Regions from separate parts of the Streptomyces sp. NPDC002867 genome, predicted to be linked through region 3. Evidence: predicted binding sites of a transcription regulator. Region 3 holds the regulator's gene; each other region holds the start of a gene.

Region 1 (4,637 bases), on a different contig from region 3:
GTGCCGAGCGGCGACCCCGAAGCCCTGCGCGAGCAGATCGAGTCCGGCCCCGAGAACATCTGGCGCTACGCCCCGCTGCTGCCCGTCCCTGCCGACGTCGCGGACAAGCCCAACCTGAACCCCGGCTGGACCAAGCTCGTCAAGGCCGACAACCTCGCCCGTGAGCTGGGCGTCGAGGCCGGCAAGCTGTTCGTCAAGGACGACTCCGGCAACCCGACGCACTCCTTCAAGGACCGCGTCGTCGCCCAGGCCCTGGAGGCCGCCCGCGCCTTCGGCTTCACCACCCTCTCCTGCTCCTCCACCGGCAACCTCGCGGGCGCAGTCGGCGCCGCGGCGGCCCGTGCCGGCTTCCGCTCCTGCGTGTTCATCCCGCACGACCTGGAGCAGGGCAAGGTCATCATGGCCGCGGTCTACGGCGGTGAACTGGTCGGCATCGAGGGCAACTACGACGACGTCAACCGCTTCTGCTCCGAGCTCATCGGGGACCCGGCCGGCGAGGGCTGGGGCTTCGTGAACGTCAACCTCCGCCCGTACTACGCCGAGGGCTCCAAGACGCTCGCGTACGAGATCTGCGAGCAGCTCGGCTGGCGGCTGCCCGACCAGATCGTCATCCCGATCGCCTCCGGCTCCCAGCTCACCAAGATCGACAAGGGGCTGCAAGAGCTGATCAAGCTGGGTCTGGTCGAGGACAAGCCCTACAAGATCTTCGGCGCCCAGGCCGAGGGCTGCTCCCCGGTGTCCGTCGCCTTCAAGGCGGGCCACGACGTGGTCAAGCCGCAGAAGCCCGACACCATCGCCAAGTCCCTGGCGATCGGCAACCCGGCCGACGGCCCGTACGTCCTGGACATCTGCCGCCGCACCGGCGGCGCGGTCGAGGACGTCACCGACGAGCAGATCGTGGACGCGATCAAGCTGCTGGCCCGCACGGAGGGCATCTTCACGGAGACCGCAGGCGGCACGACCCTCGGTGTGGCGAAGAAGCTGATCGAGGCCGGTGCCATCGACCCGTCCCTCACCACGGTCGTCGTCAACACGGGTGACGGCCTGAAGACCCTCGACGCGGTGGCGCCCACGACGGGTATGACCGCTGTCATCCGACCCAACCTGGACTCTTTCCGAGAGGCTGGCCTCGCATGAGCGTCAACGTCCGTATCCCCACCATCCTCCGCACGTACACGGGCGGGCAGGCCGAGGTTCCCGCCGAGGGCGCGACCCTGGCCGAGGTCATCGCGGACCTGGAGAAGAACCACACGGGCATCGCGGCCCGCGTCCTGGACGACCAGGGCAAGCTGCGCCGCTTCGTCAACGTGTACGTGAACGACGACGACGTCCGCTTCGAGCAGGGCCTGGAGACGGCGACGCCGGACGGTGCGGGCGTCTCGATCATCCCCGCCGTCGCCGGCGGCTGATCTCCTCCGCGTCACACCGCGTTATCAGAATTGCCCCGTCCGCGAGAGAAGCGGAGGGGGCAATTCTGCATGGTTGAGCGCGGTAGAGTCTGGGAAGCCCCCTCCGCCGGCCGCTCGGCAATGCGTTCCCGCTCCACAAGAATGCGCCAAAGTAAGCGATCGAAATGCGTCGAAAGTGGCACTTTGCCGGGCCCGACTTGCCCTGGAATTCAATGAATTCGCATGGATCGGCCGATCGGTCCTGCCCAGATTTCTCGTCCGATTGACCTGTTGCAGAGGGCAGTTGGGCAGATACATTCAGCCGCGGTCGACGCGTTCCGGCGCACACCCCTCCTGCTGGGGTGAGGTCTGACCCGGGTCCGCGAAGTGCGGTCCTGTGCAAGGGCCAGTAATAGGGGAGTTAGGCATGGCTCAGGGCACCGTCAAGTGGTTCAACGCGGAGAAGGGGTACGGCTTCATCGCGGTCGACGGTGGTGCGGATGTTTTCGTCCACTACAGTGCGATCCAGATGGACGGATACCGCACCCTTGAAGAGGGTCAGCGAGTCGAGTTCGAGATCTCGCAGGGCCAGAAGGGTCCGCAGGCTGACATGGTCAAGCTCGCCGTCTGATCCAACTGATCCAGGCGCGTTCGGCCACCGACGCACTCACGCGCGAGGGGTCCGCATCCCACAGACCGGGATGCGGGCCCCTCGTGCTTCGTCGCGAGGTCCGCCGTGGCCCTCGCCGTGAGGGCTGCCGTGACGGCCGCCGTGGGAGCCGCCCGCCGTGCGCCGTGAAGGCCGTCCGTCGTGCGCCGTGAGCGTGAGGCGCTTGCACTCTCCGGGGGCGAGTGCTAATCATTGGCGTTAGCACTCTCCCAGTGAGAGTGACAGAACTTGGATCGGGTCGGTGAGGTCCGCAGGCCGGGTGGGGCAAGGAACCACACGGCGCGCAGGCCGTCCGTCGCGGGCGCCGGATGCGATCCGAAGCAATCCACCCCAGTCCGGGAGGACCACTTCACATGGCCAAGATCATCGCGTTCGACGAGGAGGCACGGCGCGGTCTCGAGCGCGGGATGAACCAGCTCGCCGACGCCGTCAAGGTCACCCTTGGCCCCAAGGGTCGCAACGTCGTCCTCGAGAAGAAGTGGGGCGCCCCCACGATCACCAACGATGGTGTGTCCATCGCCAAGGAGATCGAGCTCGAGGACCCGTACGAGAAGATCGGCGCCGAGCTGGTCAAGGAAGTCGCCAAGAAGACGGACGACGTCGCCGGTGACGGTACGACCACCGCGACCGTTCTCGCCCAGGCGCTCGTCCGCGAGGGTCTGCGCAACGTGGCCGCCGGCGCCAACCCGATGGCCCTCAAGCGCGGCATCGAGAAGGCCGTCGAGGCCGTCTCCGGCGCCCTGCTCGAGCAGGCGAAGGATGTCGAGACCAAGGAGCAGATCGCTTCCACGGCCTCCATCTCCGCCGCCGACACCCAGATCGGTGAGCTCATCGCCGAGGCCATGGACAAGGTCGGCAAGGAAGGCGTCATCACCGTCGAGGAGTCCCAGACCTTCGGTCTGGAGCTGGAGCTCACCGAGGGTATGCGCTTCGACAAGGGCTACATCTCGGCGTACTTCGCCACCGACATGGAGCGTATGGAGGCGTCCCTCGACGACCCGTACATCCTGATCGTCAACTCCAAGGTCGGCAACGTGAAGGACCTCCTTCCGCTGCTGGAGAAGGTCATGCAGTCCGGCAAGCCGCTGCTGATCATCGCCGAGGACGTCGAGGGCGAGGCCCTGTCCACGCTCGTCGTGAACAAGATCCGCGGCACCTTCAAGTCCGTCGCCGTCAAGGCCCCGGGCTTCGGCGACCGCCGCAAGGCCATGCTGAACGACATCGCCATCCTCACGGGCGGCACGGTCATCTCCGAGGAGGTCGGCCTCAAGCTCGAGAACGCCGGCCTGGACCTGCTGGGCCGCGCCCGCAAGGTCGTCATCACCAAGGACGAGACCACGATCGTCGACGGTGCCGGTGACAGCGACCAGGTTGCCGGTCGCGTCAACCAGATCCGCGCCGAGATCGAGAACAGCGACTCGGACTACGACCGCGAGAAGCTCCAGGAGCGCCTCGCGAAGCTGGCCGGCGGCGTGGCCGTCATCAAGGCCGGCGCCGCGACCGAGGTCGAGCTCAAGGAGCGCAAGCACCGCATCGAGGACGCCGTTCGCAACGCGAAGGCGGCCGTCGAGGAGGGCATCGTCGCCGGTGGTGGCGTGGCGCTGATCCAGGCCTCCTCGGTCTTCGAGAAGCTCGAGCTCCAGGGCGACGAGGCGACCGGCGCCAACGCCGTGAAGCTCGCGCTCGAGGCCCCGCTCAAGCAGATCGCCGTCAACGGTGGTCTCGAGGGTGGCGTCATCGTGGAGAAGGTGCGCAACCTGCCCGTCGGCCACGGTCTGAACGCCGCGACCGGCGAGTACGTCGACATGATCGCCGAGGGCATCATCGACCCCGCGAAGGTCACCCGTTCCGCTCTGCAGAACGCGGCCTCCATCGCGGCGCTGTTCCTCACCACCGAGGCCGTCATCGCCGACAAGCCGGAGAAGGCCTCCGCGCCTGCCGGTGGCGGCATGCCGGGCGGTGACATGGACTTCTGATCCTTCGCGGATCGGCAGTTCAGAAGCTGTACGGACCGAGGGCGGCACCCCACTCCCAGGGGTGCCGCCCTCGGGCGTTCCCCTGGGCCCTCCCTTTATGGGGTGGGGCAAACCCCCCCGGTGGAAACGTGCGGGGACGCGACGGTGACCCGGTCCCTGTCGCGGGGGAGCGGCCGGGAAGGGACGTGTCCTGCGCGGGTCAGCCGGCGTAGTCCTTGAGCTTCTCGGTTTCGAGGGTGATGTCGACGGGGTGGGGGAGTTCAACCGTCTCGCCGTATCCGTAGGTCCGTACGAGGTGGTAGAAGCCCTCCTTGGGCTCGCTGTGGACGACGACGGTGTGGGAATCGCGGTCGACCAGGAGGTACACGGGGATCTCGGCCCGTGCGTAGCCGTCGCGCTTCTCGACCCGGTCGCGGCGCTCGGTGTCGAAGTCGTGCGAGGTGACCTCGACGGTCATGAGCACTCCCTCGGTGCTCGACCACTCACCGTGGCCGGCGAAGTGGCCGGACGGAACGAGCGTGCCGTCCGGGCGGCAGCGGCCCTTGCGGTAGCCCTCGATCACGAGCCCACGCTCGGGGTAGAGATCAAGGTCCGGGCGGTGTT
Region 2 (4,637 bases), on a different contig from region 3:
TTGCGGCGCAGTTCCTCCGGTTCGACCGCCGAGCCGCGCTTCTTCACGGTCAGGACGCCGACCTGGCGCTCCCGGAGCAGCGCCTTCAGCTTCTTCACGTTGAAGGGCAGCGCGTCGGTGATCTCGTAGGCCGTGGCGTACGGCGTCGGGTGCAGCCCGTCCGACGTGATGTAGGCGATCGTCTCGTCGATCAGGCCGCCCGAGACGTCCTCGGCGACCTCGGCGACCAGATGCGCGCGGATCGCCGCGCCGTCGGGCTCGTAGAGGTAGCGGCCGACCGCGCGGACGGCGGGGTCCGGCAGGCCGCGCCCGGTCAGGGTGTGCGGGCCCGGGAGCAGGGTCGCGCGAACCGCGGCCGGGTCCGTGCCGAACCAGAGCACCGCCTCCTTGACGTCACCCCCGTCCGAGATCCACTCGGCCTCGGCGTCCTCGGGGACGGCCTCGTGCGGGATGCCCGGCGCGATCTTGAGCGCGGCGTGGGGGCGTGTGCGGGCCGCGGCGATCGCCCAGGACAGGGGCGGCGAGTACGCCTCCGGGTCGAAGATCCTGCCCCGGCCGCCGCGTCGCGCCGGGTCCACGAACACCGCGTCGTACGCGGAGGTGTCGATGTCCGTCACGTCCGCGCAGCGGACCTCGACGAGATCGGCGAGGCCGAGCGCCTCGGCGTTGGCCCGCGCGGCCTCGGCCGTCAGCGGGTCCCGGTCCACGGCCAGGACGGAGATGCCCGCCCGCGCGAGCGCGAGCGCGTCGCCGCCGATGCCGCTGCACAGGTCGGCGACGCTGCGCACGCCGAGCGCGGCGAAGCGCTCGGCCCGGTGGGCGGCGACCGACCGGCGGGTGGACTGCTCGACGCCGTTCGGGGTGAAGAACATCCGTCCGGCGTCCTCCGCGCCGAACTTCGCCGCCGCGCGCTGCCGCAGCCGGGCCTGCCCGAGGGCCGCCGAGACGAGCTCCGCCGGATGCTCGCGGCGCAGCCGGGTGGCCACCGCCAGTTCGTCGGCGGGGTCGTAGGAGGCGAGCGACGCCAGCAGCGCGGCCCCCTCCTCGGTGCGCAGGGCCAGGAAGGCGGCGAGCGGATCGGAGGCGTTCACCCGGCCATTGTGGGCCAGGCGGGGGATGCTCCGCGCGCACAGGCGGTGTCGGCCGGGCGGGCGGGCGCCGCGCTGACAGGATGCGACGCCATGCAGCTAGTACGACAAAAGGGAAAAGTGAGAGCGTACCGGGTCGGGGTGGGTCTCGCCGCGCTCGTCGTCGCCGCCACCGGCTCGGGCTGTGCGGGCGGGGACGGGCAGGCCCCGCGTCCGGCGCCGTCCGCCGCGGGGCGTCAGGCCGAGCGGGGTCCGGCGGCGCAGGAGCAGGCGGCGGGCCCGTCCGGTGCGCTGGCCGCGTCCGCCGGAAAGGTCAGGCGGGCTCAGGCCAAACGGGCCGCGGCAGCGAAGAAGTGGGGCCTGGAGCAGACCCCGCTCGCCGCGCCCCCGCCGCCCGCCGTCAAGCCGAGGATCACCACCCGCAAGGGCTTCGAGGTCGAGGGCGGCGACGAACTGCCGCCGGTCTTCACGACCGTTCCGACCAAGGAGAAGATCGTCTTCCTGACGATCGACGACGGCGCGGAGAAGGACCCCGAGCTGCTGCGGATGATGTCCGAACTGCAGATCCCGTACAGCGCCTTCCTCAGCGACTACGTGATCGACGACGACTACGACTACTTCGAGAAGATGCGGGACCGCGGCGTCGCGCTGCACAACCACACGCTCAACCACCCCTATCTGCCCGGCCTTTCGTACTCAGCCCAGAAGCGGGAGATCTGCAGCCAGCAGGACAGGCTGCAGAAGCGGTACGGCACGCGCCCGCGGCTGTTCCGCCCGCCGTACGGCAGCTACAACAAGGACACGCTGCGCGTCGCGAAGTCCTGCGGGATCGAGGCTGTGCCGCTGTGGGCGTCCGAGGCGTTCCCCGATCGCATGGAGTGGCGCGAATGGGACCGGGACCTGCACCCCGGCGACATCGTCCTCACCCACTTCCGTGGCCGTGGGGAGTGGAAGGGCACGATGCCGGACATGATCCGGCGGGTCATGCGGACCGTGACCGCCAAGGGCTACGCCGTGGCGAAGCTGGAGGACTACGTGTGAGCCGTGCGCACCGGCTCCTCGCCGGGGCAGCGGCGGCCGGTGCGCTGCTCGCCGAGGAGGGCGGCGCACCGGCCGTGGACTCGATCGAGAACGCGGGCCGCACGGCGGGCGCAGAGGGCGCCGCTCGCCGCAGGCGGCACGGCCGTCGGGGGCGCGGCCAGGACCGGATCAGGCCGCCACGCGGCGCTGCATTGGCACTCCGCTTGACCGAGTGCTAATCGCAGTCATAGTCTCGCTCCTGGCACTCCCCACCGGAGAGTGCCAACACAGCGACGGGCAGGTCCGGCACCCGCGACGACGGATCCACCTGGTCGCCACCTCAGATCAGTTAACCCCGTGAGATCTCCGAAGGGGGAGGTCGGATCGTGACGACCACCAGCTCCAAGGTTGCCATCAAGCCGCTCGAGGACCGCATTGTGGTCCAGCCGCTCGACGCCGAGCAGACCACGGCTTCTGGCCTGGTTATCCCGGACACCGCCAAGGAGAAGCCCCAGGAGGGCGTCGTCCTGGCCGTGGGCCCGGGCCGCTTCGAGAACGGCGAGCGCCTTCCGCTCGACGTGAACGTCGGCGACGTGGTGCTGTACAGCAAGTACGGCGGCACCGAAGTGAAGTACAGCGGCGAGGAGTACCTCGTCCTCTCGGCCCGCGACGTGCTCGCGATCGTCGAGAAGTAATTCCTGCTTCACCCGGCAGATTTGCTTTGAGCTGCGCCCCTGGCCACCCCGCTGACGCCGGGCGGCGAGGGGCGCGGTTCTTTTGAACACGATTTCCGAGAGGGCTGAATCGCTCCCATGGCGAAGATCCTGAAGTTCGACGAGGACGCCCGTCGCGCCCTCGAGCGCGGCGTCAACAAGCTTGCCGACACGGTCAAGGTGACGATCGGTCCCCGCGGCCGCAACGTCGTCATCGACAAGAAGTTCGGCGCGCCCACCATCACCAACGACGGTGTCACCATCGCCCGCGAGGTCGAGGTCGAGGACCCGTACGAGAACCTCGGCGCCCAGCTGGTGAAGGAGGTGGCGACCAAGACCAACGACATCGCGGGTGACGGTACGACCACCGCCACCGTGCTGGCCCAGGCTCTGGTCCGCGAGGGCCTGCGCAACGTCGCCGCCGGCGCCTCCCCGGCCGCCCTGAAGAAGGGCATCGACGCCGCGGTCAAGGCCGTGTCCGAGGAGCTCCTCGCGACCGCCCGCCCGATCGAGGACAAGGCCGACATCGCCGCCGTGGCCGCGCTCTCCGCGCAGGACCAGCAGGTAGGCGAGCTCATCGCCGAGGCGATGGACAAGGTGGGCAAGGACGGTGTCATCACCGTCGAGGAGTCCAACACCTTCGGCCTGGAGCTCGACTTCACCGAGGGCATGGCCTTCGACAAGGGCTACCTCTCCCCGTACATGGTGACCGACCAGGAGCGTATGGAGGCCGTCCTCGACGACCCGTACATCCTGATCCACCAGGGCAAGATCTCCTCCATCCAGGACCTGCTCCCGCTGCTGGAGAAGGTCATCCAGGCGGGTGGCTCCAAGCCGCTGCTGATCATCGCCGAGGACGTCGAGGGCGAGGCCCTGTCGACCCTGGTCGTGAACAAGATCCGCGGCACGTTCAACGCGGTGGCCGTCAAGGCCCCCGGCTTCGGCGACCGCCGCAAGGCGATGCTCGGCGACATGGCCACCCTCACCGGTGCCACCGTCATCGCCGAGGAGGTCGGCCTCAAGCTCGACCAGGCCGGTCTGGACGTGCTGGGCACCGCCCGCCGTGTCACCGTCACCAAGGACGACACCACCATCGTCGACGGTGGCGGCAACTCCGAGGACGTGCAGGGCCGCGTCAACCAGATCAAGGCCGAGATCGAGACCACGGACTCCGACTGGGACCGCGAGAAGCTCCAGGAGCGCCTCGCGAAGCTGGCCGGCGGCGTGTGCGTGATCAAGGTCGGCGCCGCCACCGAGGTGGAGCTGAAGGAGAAGAAGCACCGTCTGGAGGACGCCATCTCCGCGACCCGCGCCGCGGTCGAGGAGGGCATCGTCTCCGGTGGTGGCTCCGCGCTCGTCCACGCCGTGAAGGTGCTCGAGGGCAACCTGGGCAAGGAGGGCGACGAGGCCACCGGTGTCGCCGTCGTCCGCCGCGCCGCCGTCGAGCCGCTGCGCTGGATCGCGGAGAACGCCGGCCTCGAGGGCTACGTCATCACCGCCAAGGTCGCGGAGCTCGAGGCGGGCCAGGGCTTCAACGCCGCCACCGGCGAGTACGGCGACCTCGTGAAGGCCGGCGTCATCGACCCGGTCAAGGTCACACGCTCCGCCCTGGAGAACGCCGCCTCCATCGCCTCGCTGCTGCTCACGACCGAGACCCTGGTCGTCGAGAAGCCGGCCGAGGAGGAGGCCGAGGCGGGCCACGGCCACGGTCACGGCCACAGCCACTGACGTACGGGCCTCACGGCCGTACGAGCCCCACGGCGCCGAAGACGCCGAGAAGGCCCCCGTCCCCCGCTGTCCGCGGGGGCGGGGGCCT
Region 3 (4,637 bases):
GCTGACGCCGGAGGACCGCCGGGTGGAGCGGATCCTTCTGGAGCTGCGGCTGCGGGACGGCTGCCCCCTCGATCTCCTGCGGCCCGCGGGCCTGGCCGCGGCGCGCCGCGCCCTCGCCGACGGGCTCCTGGATCCCGGCCCCCATGCGCGGGGCCGTGCGGCGCTGACCCTGCGGGGGCGGCTGCTTGCGGACGCGGTGGTGCGGGGCCTGGTGGACTGAGGGGGCGGGGCCGCTGCGCGGGGCACCTTTCCCCACGCCGCCCCTTCCCGTAACCGGGGCAAGCCCCGGCCCCCGTACCGCGCTTCGCGCGGTGTCCTCAAGCGCCGGACGGGCTGCCAGGCAGCCTCGCTGGGGGCACCTCCCACGGCCGCCAGGCCGTAGGGGGAGGGCGGGGCGGGAGGAACTCCCGGTCACACCCCCGGTTCCGTCACGAAGTCGATCAGTTCCTCCACCCGTCCCAGCAGCGCCGGCTCCAGGTCCTTGTAGGAGTGCACGTGGGACAGGATGTGCTGCCACGCGGCCCCCGTGCCGGACGGCCAGCCCAGGGCCCGGCACACCCCCGTCTTCCAGTCCTGGCCGTGCGGGATCCTCGGCCACGCCGCGATGCCCAGCGACGACGGCTTCACCGCCTCCCACACGTCGATGTACGGATGGCCCACGACCAGCACGTGCGGGTCCGTCACCGAAGCCGCGATGCGGGACTCCTTGGAGCCGGCGACCAGGTGGTCGACCAGCACGCCCAGGCGGGCGTCCGGGCCCGGGGCGAATTCGGCGACGATCGACGGGAGATCGTCGATGCCCTCCAGGTATTCCACGACCACGCCCTCGATGCGCAGGTCGTCGCCCCACACCCGTTCCACGAGCTCGGCGTCGTGGCGGCCCTCGACGTAGATCCGGCCGGCGCGGGCGACCCGGGCGCGGGCGCCGGGGACCGCGACCGAGCCCGAGGCCGTACGCCCGGGGCGGGCCGGCGCCGGCGCGGACGGGCGGACCAGCGTGACGACCTTGCCCTCCAGCAGGAAGCCCCGCGGCTCCAGCGGGAAGACCCGGTGCTTGCCGAAGCGGTCCTCCAGCGTCACGGTGCCCGCCTCGCAGCGGATCACCGCTCCGCAGAAGCCGGTCGCGACCTCCTCCACCACCAGGTCGGGCTCTGCGGGGACCTCCGGGACCGGTGCCGACCGCTTCCACGGAGGTGTCAGGTCAGGGCTGTAGCTGCGCATGTCGGATGACGATACGACCGGTCGCCCTACGACACGCCGAAGCGCGCTGCGAGCTCGTCACGCTGCGTCCGCACGAACGCCGCGGTCACCGCCGCCCCGTGCCCCGGCACGTACAGCGCGTCCTCGCCGCCGAGCGCGAGCAGGCGGTCGAGCGCCGCCGGCCAGCGCGAGGTGATCGCGTCCGGGCCCGCCTGCGGCTCGCCCGACTCCTCCACCAGGTCGCCGCAGAAGACGACCTCCGGCTCGCCGGGCACGAACAGCGCGAGGTCGTGGCCGGAGTGGCCCGGGCCGACGTTGGCCAGCAGCACCCGGCGGCCGCCAAGGTCGAGCGTGCACTCCCCGCTCACCAGGTGGTGCGACAGCGCCAGCAGATCGGCCGCCTCCGCCGCCGCGGCCGCCGGGACCCCGTGCCGCACCGCGTCGGCGCGGATCGCGTCGCGTTCGCGGCGCAGCAGCGCGTCCATGCCGACCGCCCCGTAGATCTCCGCTCCGGCGAACGCCGCCGTGCCCAGCACGTGATCGAAGTGCGGGTGGCTCAGTGCGATGTACGTCACGCGGCGCCCGCCCGCCAGCGCCTGCGCCTGTACGCGGAGCTCGGCGCCCTCGCGGATCGTCGAGCCCGTGTCGTACAGCAGGACGTGTTCCTCGCCCAGCACCAGGCCGACGGTCGCGTCCCAGGCCGGCATCCTGCGCCGGCCGACTCCGTCGGCCAGCCGTTCCCACCCGAAGTCTTCCCAAGCGGCGTCCATACGGCGACGCTATCCGCATCGACCAGCACAGGTCTCGCGGTAGCGTGGTCGGCCGCCCTTGCTAGGGGCGTACCCCGCCGCCGTACACTGGCCGGGGGAAAGCTGGCACTCGGCCGTATCGAGTGCCAGGACACACACCGAGACCGGCAGCTGGAGGTGCGCGAGATGCTCAGCGAACGCAGACTCGAAGTCCTGCGCGCCATCGTCCAGGACTACGTCGGCACCGAGGAGCCCGTCGGTTCCAAGGCGCTGACGGAGCGGCACAAGCTCGGTGTCTCCCCGGCCACCGTCCGCAACGACATGGCCGTGCTGGAGGAGGAGGGCTACATCGCCCAGCCCCACACCAGCGCCGGCCGCATCCCCACGGACAAGGGCTACCGGCTGTTCGTCGACAAGCTGGCCGGCGTCAAGCCGCTGTCGTCCCCCGAGCGCCGGGCCATCCAGAACTTCCTGGACGGAGCCGTCGACCTCGACGACGTCGTGGGCCGCACGGTCCGCCTGCTCGCGCAGCTGACCCGGCAGGTCGCCGTCGTCCAGTACCCGTCGCTGACCCGCTCGACGGTCCGGCACGTGGAGCTGCTGTCGCTGGCTCCCGCCCGGCTGATGCTCGTGCTGATCACGGACACCGGCCGGGTCGAGCAGCGGATGGTCGACTGCCCCGCGCCGTTCGGCGAGACCTCGCTGGCCGACCTGCGGGCCCGGCTCAACAGCCGCGTCGTCGGCCGCCGCTTCGCGGACGTGCCGCAGCTCGTGCAGGACCTGCCCGAGTCGTTCGAGACGGAGGACCGCGGCACGGTCTCCACCGTGCTCGCGACCCTGCTGGAGACGCTGGTCGAGGAGACCGAGGAGCGGCTGATGATCGGCGGCACCGCCAATCTCACCCGCTTCGGACACGACTTCCCCCTGATGATCAGGCCGGTGCTGGAGGCGCTGGAGGAGCACGTCGTGCTGCTCAAGCTGCTCGGCGAGGCCAAGGAATCGGGCGTGACCGTGAGGATCGGGCATGAGAATGCCCACGAGGGACTGAACTCCACGTCCGTCGTCTCGGTCGGCTACGGTTCGGGCGGCGAGGCAGTCGCCAAACTCGGCGTGGTCGGACCGACCCGCATGGACTACCCCGGAACGATGGGAGCGGTACGCGCAGTGGCACGTTACGTCGGACAGATCCTGGCGGAGTCGTAAGTGGCCACGGACTACTACGCCGTACTCGGCGTGCGCCGCGACGCATCGCAGGACGAGATCAAGAAGGCCTTCCGCCGCCTCGCGCGCGAACTCCACCCGGACGTGAATCCGGATCCGAAGACGCAGGAGCGCTTCAAGGAGATCAACGCGGCGTACGAGGTGCTCTCGGACCCGCAGAAGAAGCAGGTCTACGACCTCGGCGGCGACCCTCTGTCCCAGGCCGGCGGCGGTGGCGCGGGCGGCTTCGGCGCGGGCGGCTTCGGGAACTTCTCCGACATCATGGACGCCTTCTTCGGCACGGCGTCGCAGCGCGGACCCCGTTCGCGTACGCGGCGCGGCCAGGACGCCATGATCCGCCTGGAGGTCGAGCTCAACGAGGCGGCCTTCGGCACGACGAAGGACATCCAGGTCGACACGGCCGTGGTGTGCACGACGTGCTCCGGCGAGGGCGCGGCCCCCGGCACCTCCGCGCAGACCTGTGACATGTGCCGCGGCCGCGGTGAGGTCTCGCAGGTGACGCGGTCCTTCCTGGGCCAGGTCATGACGTCCCGTCCGTGTCCGCAGTGCCAGGGCTTCGGCACCGTCGTGCCGACCCCGTGCCCGGAGTGCGCGGGAGACGGCCGGATCCGGTCGCGTCGCACGCTCACCGTGAAGATCCCCGCGGGTGTCGACAACGGCACGCGCATCCAGCTGGCGGGCGAGGGCGAGGTCGGCCCGGGCGGCGGCCCCGCCGGTGACCTGTACGTCGAGATCCACGAGATCGCGCACCCGGTCTTCCAGCGGCGCGGCGACGACCTGCACTGCACGGTGACGATCCCCATGACGGCGGCGGCGCTGGGCACGAAGTGCCCGCTGGAGACGCTCGACGGCATGGAGGAGGTCGACATCCGGCCCGGCACGCAGTCCGGCCAGTCGATCCCGCTGCACGGACGCGGCATCACGCACCTGCGCGGCGGCGGCCGGGGCGACCTGATCGTCCATGTCGAGGTGACGACGCCGACGAAGCTGGACCCGGAGCAGGAGCGGTTGCTGCGGGACCTGGCGAAGCTGCGGGGCGAGGAGCGGCCTACGGGTCAGTTCCAGCCGGGGCAGCAGGGGCTGTTCTCGCGCCTGAAGGACGCGTTCAACGGGCGTTAGCCCGTAGGTTCTCTCCCCACCCCGGGGGTCCGGCCCCGGTAGCGCGCTGCGCGAGCCGCCGGGCGCGGGTTCGGGCTCTGCCCGGTCTCGTACCGCGCTGCGCGCCAGGTGGGCGCGAGGCCCCGCTGCGGGCCTGTGGGGGCTCCGGCATCGGTCCACACCGCGCAGCGGGCGCTTTCGGGGCCCCACGGCCGCCGGAAGGGGGCAGCCCGCCGCAGGCGCCCCCGTGCGCGCTCCGGCGGAGCGGAATCCTGGATTCGGTCGGGGCGCCGGGGCATGCGACGATGCCTGCATGTCGTCCGCGCTGACCGGTCTTTGCCGTTATCCGATCGTGCAGGCCCCCATGGC

The links. Region 3 encodes HrcA, which represses chaperone genes, less so after heat shock. Its sites were predicted from a motif close to TTNGCACTCNGNNNNNCNGAGTGCNAA; they were not measured.
Region 1: groL (chaperonin GroEL) is a predicted target of HrcA. The motif match lies at 2,257-2,283, and genes of this name have one in related genera.
Region 2: groES (co-chaperone GroES) is a predicted target of HrcA. The motif match lies at 2,368-2,394, and genes of this name have one in related genera.

The regions. Positions count from the first base shown of each region.
Region 1 covers NZ_JBSFUR010000007.1:80,338-84,974, forward strand. The annotation lists gene thrC (threonine synthase) at 1-1,137, shown strand, start outside; gene ACWD0A_RS09115 (MoaD/ThiS family protein) at 1,134-1,409, shown strand; gene ACWD0A_RS09120 (cold-shock protein) at 1,816-2,019, shown strand; gene groL (chaperonin GroEL) at 2,412-4,034, shown strand; gene ACWD0A_RS09130 (Uma2 family endonuclease) at 4,234-4,637, opposite strand, start outside.
Region 2 covers NZ_JBSFUR010000004.1:63,787-68,423, reverse strand. The annotation lists gene ACWD0A_RS04850 (THUMP-like domain-containing protein) at 1-1,091, opposite strand, end outside; gene ACWD0A_RS04845 (polysaccharide deacetylase family protein) at 1,182-2,129, shown strand; gene ACWD0A_RS04840 (hypothetical protein) at 2,126-2,347, shown strand; gene groES (co-chaperone GroES) at 2,495-2,803, shown strand; gene groL (chaperonin GroEL) at 2,921-4,549, shown strand.
Region 3 covers NZ_JBSFUR010000006.1:278,187-282,823, forward strand. The annotation lists gene hemW (radical SAM family heme chaperone HemW) at 1-220, shown strand, start outside; gene ACWD0A_RS08645 (DUF3097 domain-containing protein) at 412-1,221, opposite strand; gene ACWD0A_RS08650 (MBL fold metallo-hydrolase) at 1,248-1,970, opposite strand; gene hrcA (heat-inducible transcriptional repressor HrcA) at 2,136-3,152, shown strand; gene dnaJ (molecular chaperone DnaJ) at 3,153-4,289, shown strand; gene ACWD0A_RS08665 (nitronate monooxygenase) at 4,582-4,637, shown strand, end outside.